2 linked regions of the Vulgatibacter sp. genome follow. The protein of the gene in region 2 interacts with the protein of the main gene of each other region in a pairwise test. Links are inferred from orthologs where the notes say so. Each region holds a gene or a part of one and is shown on either strand. Other genes may lie near its edges.

What was found.
Region 1: the proteins of ftsZ (region 2) and ACESMR_RS09335 interact in binary tests that used the Escherichia coli proteins (3 or more experiments, as listed by UniProt). The link is inferred for Vulgatibacter sp. from one-to-one orthologs.

Annotation. Positions count from the first base shown.
Region 1 is NZ_JAWLCN010000003.1:452,538-455,620, forward strand. Bases 233-3,003 are described here. They hold ACESMR_RS09335 (rod shape-determining protein), read left to right. Parts: upstream 233-986; coding sequence 987-2,021; downstream 2,022-3,003. Other genes in these bases: ACESMR_RS09330 (hypothetical protein), read right to left, coding at 233-786; ACESMR_RS09340 (LEA type 2 family protein), read left to right, coding at 2,129-2,968; ACESMR_RS09345 (EcsC family protein), read left to right, coding at 2,980-3,003. Outside these bases: more of ACESMR_RS09330, read right to left, coding at 1-232; more of ACESMR_RS09345, read left to right, coding at 3,004-3,083. UniProt on the Escherichia coli protein: Forms membrane-associated dynamic filaments that are essential for cell shape determination. Acts by regulating cell wall synthesis and cell elongation, and thus cell shape.
Region 2 is NZ_JAWLCN010000001.1:163,439-166,621, reverse strand. What follows is about bases 39-2,909. They hold ftsZ (cell division protein FtsZ), read right to left. Parts: upstream 2,158-2,909; coding sequence 919-2,157; downstream 39-918. Other genes in these bases: ftsA (cell division protein FtsA), read right to left, coding at 2,185-2,909; ACESMR_RS00800 (cold-shock protein), read right to left, coding at 369-572; ACESMR_RS00805 (hypothetical protein), read left to right, coding at 39-167. Also shown: more of ACESMR_RS00805, read left to right, coding at 1-38; more of ftsA, read right to left, coding at 2,910-3,183. UniProt on the Escherichia coli protein: Essential cell division protein that forms a contractile ring structure (Z ring) at the future cell division site. The regulation of the ring assembly controls the timing and the location of cell division.

The sequences.
Region 1 (3,083 bases), on a different replicon or contig from region 2:
GACGAGGAGGGCGAGCCCCGCTTCGGGCCGCCGGAAGGCGTCACCCGCTGCTGCAACAGCAGCAGCGGCGGAGGCGAGCCCGTTGCCGTTCCCGTCGCAGCCAGGGGCGCCGACCACCGCCTCGAGGCGATCGGAGGCATCGGCGCCCCCGGCGAGGATCGGCGGATCGCCCAGGAGGCTGCCGCCGGCGCAGCCCGCATCCGAGCTGCTCGTGGTCACGGCGAGCTGCCAATCGATGCCTGCCTCGTCGAGCCAGGGCGGAAGCGCCCGGGCCTCCGCCACCAGCTGCTCGCGGAAGGGCTCCATCGAGGCGTGGTCGTCGACCAGGAGGAGGACGTCGACGCGAGGCCGCACGTCGGGGAAGTGGTCGGTCCGCGGCGCCGGCTCGCAGACCGGCTCCTGCGCCACCGCCACCCCCTGGAGCCGGTAGGCCTGGCTCGCGCCGTTGGTGCGGAGCTCGATCTCCTGCTCGAAGCGGCCGGGGGCCGTGGGGCGGAAGGCGAAATGGACCTGCAGTTCCTCCCGCGGCTCGATCCGCACCACCTGCTCCACGTCGCTGAAGAAGGGGGGCTCGACCTCGGGGGGAGAGAGGAGCACCGCCTGCTTTCCCGCGCGGATCGCCGCCTGCCGGATCGCCTCCTCGCCGACCGCCACCTCGCCGAATTCGATGATGTAGGTGGCCTGGATCGGCGGGCCGTAGAAGCCCCCATCCGCCGGGACGTCGTCTGCGGGCTGGCAGCCCGCGAGCAGCAGGGCCGAACAGGCGAGCAGGTGCAGGTGGCGCATCGATACCTCCCCTCGGAGGTCGGAGTGTACGCCGATCACGCAGGGGGTAGAAAAGCTTCCGCCGCCAGCCCGGCAGGGCCCAAGGGGGGCCGGTGTAGGCACCGCCCGGCTACCGGCCCGCTCGGGGATTTCTTTGGATCTGTTGGAGAGCCTGCGTTAGAACCCCGAAGAATCATTACGCCTCGAGGGCTTGGACCGGCATGTTCGACTGGCTCTACCGTCTGTTTTCGCGCGATCTCGCGATCGACCTCGGCACCGCCAACACCCTCATCTACATCCGTGGCATGGGCATCGTCTCGAACGAGCCCTCCGTCGTCGCCGTCCAGCAGGACGCGCGGGGCGGCAAGAAGGTGCTCGCGGTTGGCAAGGAGGCGAAGGAGATGCTGGGGCGCACCCCCGGCAACATCGTCGCCATCCGGCCGATGAAGGACGGCGTGATCGCCGACTTCGAGATCACCGCGGCGATGCTCCGCTACTTCATCCAGACCGCGCACAACCGCAAGGCGCTCGTGCGTCCGCGGATCGTCATCGGCATCCCGTCGGGGATCACCGAGGTCGAGCGGCGCGCGGTGCGCGAGGCGGCGGAGAGCGCGGGCGCCCGCGAGGTCTACCTGATCGAACAGCCGATGGCGGCGGCGATCGGTGCGGGCCTGCCCATCACCGAGCCGTCGGGCAACATGATCGTCGACATCGGTGGCGGCACCTCGGATGTCGCGGTGATCTCCCTCGCCGGGATCGTCTATTCGAAGTCGGTCCGCGTCGGCGGCGACAAGATGGACGAGGGGATCATCCAGCACATCAAGCGCAAGTACAATCTGCTCATCGGCGAGCGCACCGCCGAGCTGATCAAGATGGGCATCGGCACCGCGTACCCGACCGACGAGGTGCTCACCATGGACATCAAGGGCCGCGATCTCGTGGCCGGTGTCCCGCGCACGCTCACCGTGTCGAGCGACGAGATCCGCGACGCCTTGAGCGAGCCGATCAACGCCATCGTCGAGGCGGTGAAGGTCACCCTGGAGCGCACGCCCCCCGAGCTCGCCGGCGACATCGCCGATCGCGGCATCGTGCTCGCCGGCGGTGGCGCGCTCCTCAAGAACCTCGACACGCTCCTCCGGGAGGAGACCGGCCTGCCGGTCTTCCTCGCCGAGGATCCGCTCTCGTCGGTGGTGATCGGGGCCGGCAAGGCGCTGGAGGAGCTCGACATCCTGCGCCAGGTCTGCGCGAACGCTTGAACAACGTGCCGCCCGCGCCCGTCTTCCTTCCGCGGGCGCGGGGCGAATCCGCCCCGTCTTGTCGGGGCGGCCGGTGCATGCGCACCTTCCGCCCGCCCGGAGGTGCCATGTCCCTGCTCAGAAGCCTCGCCCTGCTCCTCGTTCCCCTCGCGCTCGTCTCCCTGGGCTCGGGCTGCACCACCCTGCGCGCCTTGAGCGGCGACATCACCAAGCCGGATTTCACCTTCAAGCGGGTGAAGCTGCAGGGGATGAGCTTCGACTCGGTGACCCTCGGCCTCGTCTACGAGATCGACAATCCCTACGAGATCCCGATCGAGCTGGCGCAGGTGAGCTACCAGCTCGCGGTGGAGGGGAACCGCGTCTTCAGCGGCTCGCCGAACGAGGGGGTGAAGATCCCGGCCAGGCGCAGCAAGGAGATCACCTTCCCGGCGCAGATCCGCTTCGCCGAGATCTTCCCAGCGGCGAAGTCGATCTTCACGCAGGACCGCCTCGACTACCGCGCCAGCGGCAAGGTCGGCATCGACACGCCGGTGGGGATGCTCGCCTTTCCGCTCTCGAAGAGCGGCACCTTCGACAGGCCCGATCTTCCGAAGGTGCGCATCGCCGACATCCGCGCGCCGCGGATCACGGCGAGCGGCGCCGAGCTGCGGGTGGCCCTCGACGTCACCAACACCAACCCGTTCCCGATGCCGCTCGAGTCGGTGCAGTACGGCCTCGCCCTCGCCGGCTCGAAGGTGGGCGGCGGCAGCGTGCGCGGCGCCGACGTGGCGGCGGGCAAGACGAAGCGGCTCGAGTTGCCGGTGCGGGTGAGCCTCTCCGGCGCGGGCAGGAGCCTGCAGAACCTGCTCGCAGGCAAGGCCACCGAGGTGGAGCTCGACGGGAAGTTCGACTTCGGCGGGATCTCCGGGCCCCTCGACGTGGCGCGGAAGATGACGCTCGGAGATTAGAGGAGCGCCGCATGCGCCTGCCCTTCCTCCCGGATCTGGACGAGTGGCTGCTGCAGCAGGTGGCCCGCTCGCGGCTGCGCATCGCCGAGCTCGAGCGCGCCCACCCGGGCCTCGA
Region 2 (3,183 bases):
TCCTCGCCCGGCAGCACCTTGTTCGGGTGGGTGATCTGATCCATCGACTCGCGCCGGGGGAGGAGCTCGAGGGCAGCGAAGAGCTCTTCCGGGAGCTCGACGAGCTGCTCGAAAAGAGCGATCGACTGGCGAGCCGCACCGACGAGTTCGTCGCATCGCTCGTTTGATTGCCGAGGATGTCGTCAAACCGGTGATCGATGCCGGCTCGATGCGTCCAGCTGCAGGGACGCGGAGATGCCAGTCCGCTAACACCCCCGGGTCGCAGCACCGCTGCCCGCCCGCAGCACCACAGCCGTGCCCCAGGAACGCGGAAGGCCCGCGGCTGCAAGAGCCCGGGCCTTCGCGGATTCACCGGTGGTTTCGGTGACTTAGGCGACGCGGCGCACGTTCGACGCCTGCAGGCCCTTGGGGCCACGCGTCACGTCGAACTCCACGGCTTCCCCCTCGGCGAGGGTCTTGAACCCCTCCATGGTGATCGCCGAGAAGTGCACGAATACGTCCTCGCCGGTGTCCTGCGAGATGAAACCGTAGCCCTTCGCGTCGTTGAACCACTTGACCGTTCCCTGCGCCATCGGTGCTTCCCTTCTTCCGGGCAAAAGCCCGCAATTACGCCTTCCCGTTATCCGGGTAGGAAGGCGATCCCCCTCGCCGACACCCGTTGGAACTCGACTTCCCACGGCAGCCAGCGCTTCGTTTGTCAGGACGAAAGGAACGGTACCAAGCGCTTCAAAAAGGCGTCAAGACGCCGTTACCAATTTTCTGGCACCTGCATTTGAGCCAGCAAAGAGCTTTTCGACTATTGCGATTAACCAAAGCGAAACAGCGGCAATTGTGTTTGATATCGAGCACAAAAAAGGGCCCGAGCGAGTCGCCCGGGCCCGATTTCCCTGCCGCCAGTCCGCCGTCGGCGGCGCTTCCCTACCCCAACTCCGCCTGGTTGGCGCGGCGCAGGAAGGTGGGGATGTCGAGCTCATCCTCTGCATCGGCCGCGAGCTCGCGCAGGAGCTGGGGCGAGGAGAAGGGCCGGGTCTGCACCGCGGCGGGGCGGCGCGCGGCCGGCTGCTGCTCGACGTAGGCCATCTCCTCCGGCGGCGGAGGAGGCGGCAGGGCCCTGCCGGTGCGGGCCCCGGCAGCGACTGCGGGCTGCTGCTGCTTCGGCGCTGCCGCAGGGAGCCGCGGCGGCTGCACCCGCGCCGTCTTCTGCTCGAAGCCGGTGGCGATGATCGTGATCTTGACCTCGTCCTCCATCCGCTCGTCGACCACGGAACCGAAGATGATGTTCGCATCCTCGTGCGCCGCCTCGCGGACGATGGAGAGGGCCTCGTCCACCTCGACCAGCCCGAGATCCCCCGGGCCGGTGATGTTGATGAGCAACCCCATGGCGCCGTCGATCGAGACGTCCTCGAGGAGCGGCGAGGCGATCGCCGCCTGCATCGCGTCGAGGCAGCGGTTCGCCCCGGTGCCACGCCCCGTGCCCATCAGCGCCATGCCCTGATCCGCCATCACCGCCCGGGCGTCGGCGAAGTCGACGTTCACGTAGCCGTGGTTCTGGATCAGGTCGACGATGCCCTGCACCGCGTTGAGCAGCACGTCGTCCGCGCGGCGGAACGCTTCGAGCATCGGCATCCGCGCATCGGCCACCGAGAGCAGCCGCTGGTTCGGGATGGTGATCAGCGTGTCGACCGCGGCGCCGAGCTCGACGATGCCGGACTCGGCCTGCTTGCGCCGCTTGTTCCCCTCGAAGGAGAAGGGCTTGGTCACCACGCCCACGGTGAGGGCGCCGAGCTCCTTGGCCACCTCGGCGATCACCGGCGCGCCGCCGGTGCCCGTGCCGCCACCCATGCCGCAGGTGACGAAGATCATGTCGGCGCCCTCGAGGAGCTCGAGGAGCTTCTCCCGATCCTCGAGGGCCGCATCGCGGCCCACGCCGGGGTTCGCGCCGGCGCCGAGGCCGCGGGTGAGCGCCTGCCCGAGCTGCACCTTGAACGGCGCCTTGTTGGCCGCCAGCGCCTGTGCGTCGGTGTTGCAGACGATGAAGTCCACGCCGGTGAGGCCGGCCGAGATCATGCTGTTGACGGCGTTGCCGCCGCCACCGCCGACGCCGATCACCTTGATGCGCGCGCCGGGAACGCTGCTCTTCCCTTCGAAATCAATCATCGCTCGCTCCTTCAGCTCTCGGCGTGATCAGAAGATCTCGGCAAACCACTCCTTCATGCGCTTGCCGACCTTCTTGTAGACGTTGTCGTCGCCACCGCGGATCTTGAAGTTCCGCATCTCGAGGTTGCGGGCGCCGTATTGCACGAGGCCCACGCCGGTGGCGTACATCGGGCTCTTCACCACGTCGACGAGACCGCCGATGCCCCTCGGCAGGCCGCGGCGCACCGGCAGGCCGAGCACCTCCTCGGCGAGCTCCGGCATGCCGGCCAGCAGCGTCGAGCCGCCGGTGATCACCACGCCCGAGGCGAGGAGATCCTGGTAGCCGCAGCGCTCCACCTCGCGCTGCACCATCTGGAAGATCTCCTCCACCCGCGGCTCGAGGATCTCGGTGAGGATCCGGCGCGAGAGCACCCGCGGCTGGCGGCCGCCGACGCTCGGCACCTCGATCGTCTCGTCCTCGTCGACGAGGGCCGCCATGCAGCAGCCGTGCTTCTGCTTGATCCGCTCCGCCTCGTGGGCGGGGGTGCGCAGGCCGATGGCGATGTCGCTGGTGAGGTTGTTGCCGCCCAGCGCGATCACGCCGGTGTGGACGATCGAGCCGCCGGAGAAGATGGCGATGTCGGTGGTGCCGCCGCCGATGTCGACGAGGCAGACGCCGAGTTCCTTCTCGTCCTCGCCGAGCACTGCCTCGGAGGAGGCCAGGGGCTGGAGCACGATGTCGGCGACGTTGAGGCCCGTCTTGTTGGCGCACTTGATGATGTTCTGGGCGCTGGAGACCGCGCCGGTCACGATGTGGACCTTGGCCTCGAGGCGCACGCCGGACATGCCGAGCGGATCCTTGATGCCGCCCTGCTCGTCGATGACGAACTCCTGGGGCAGCACGTGGATCACTTCGCGGTCGAGCGGAATGGCGATCGCCTTGGCCGCGTCGATCACGCGCTGGATGTCCGCCTCGCGGACCTCCTTGTCCTTGATCGCGACGATGCCCTGCGAGTTGAAGCCCTTGATGTGGCCGCCTGCGATCCC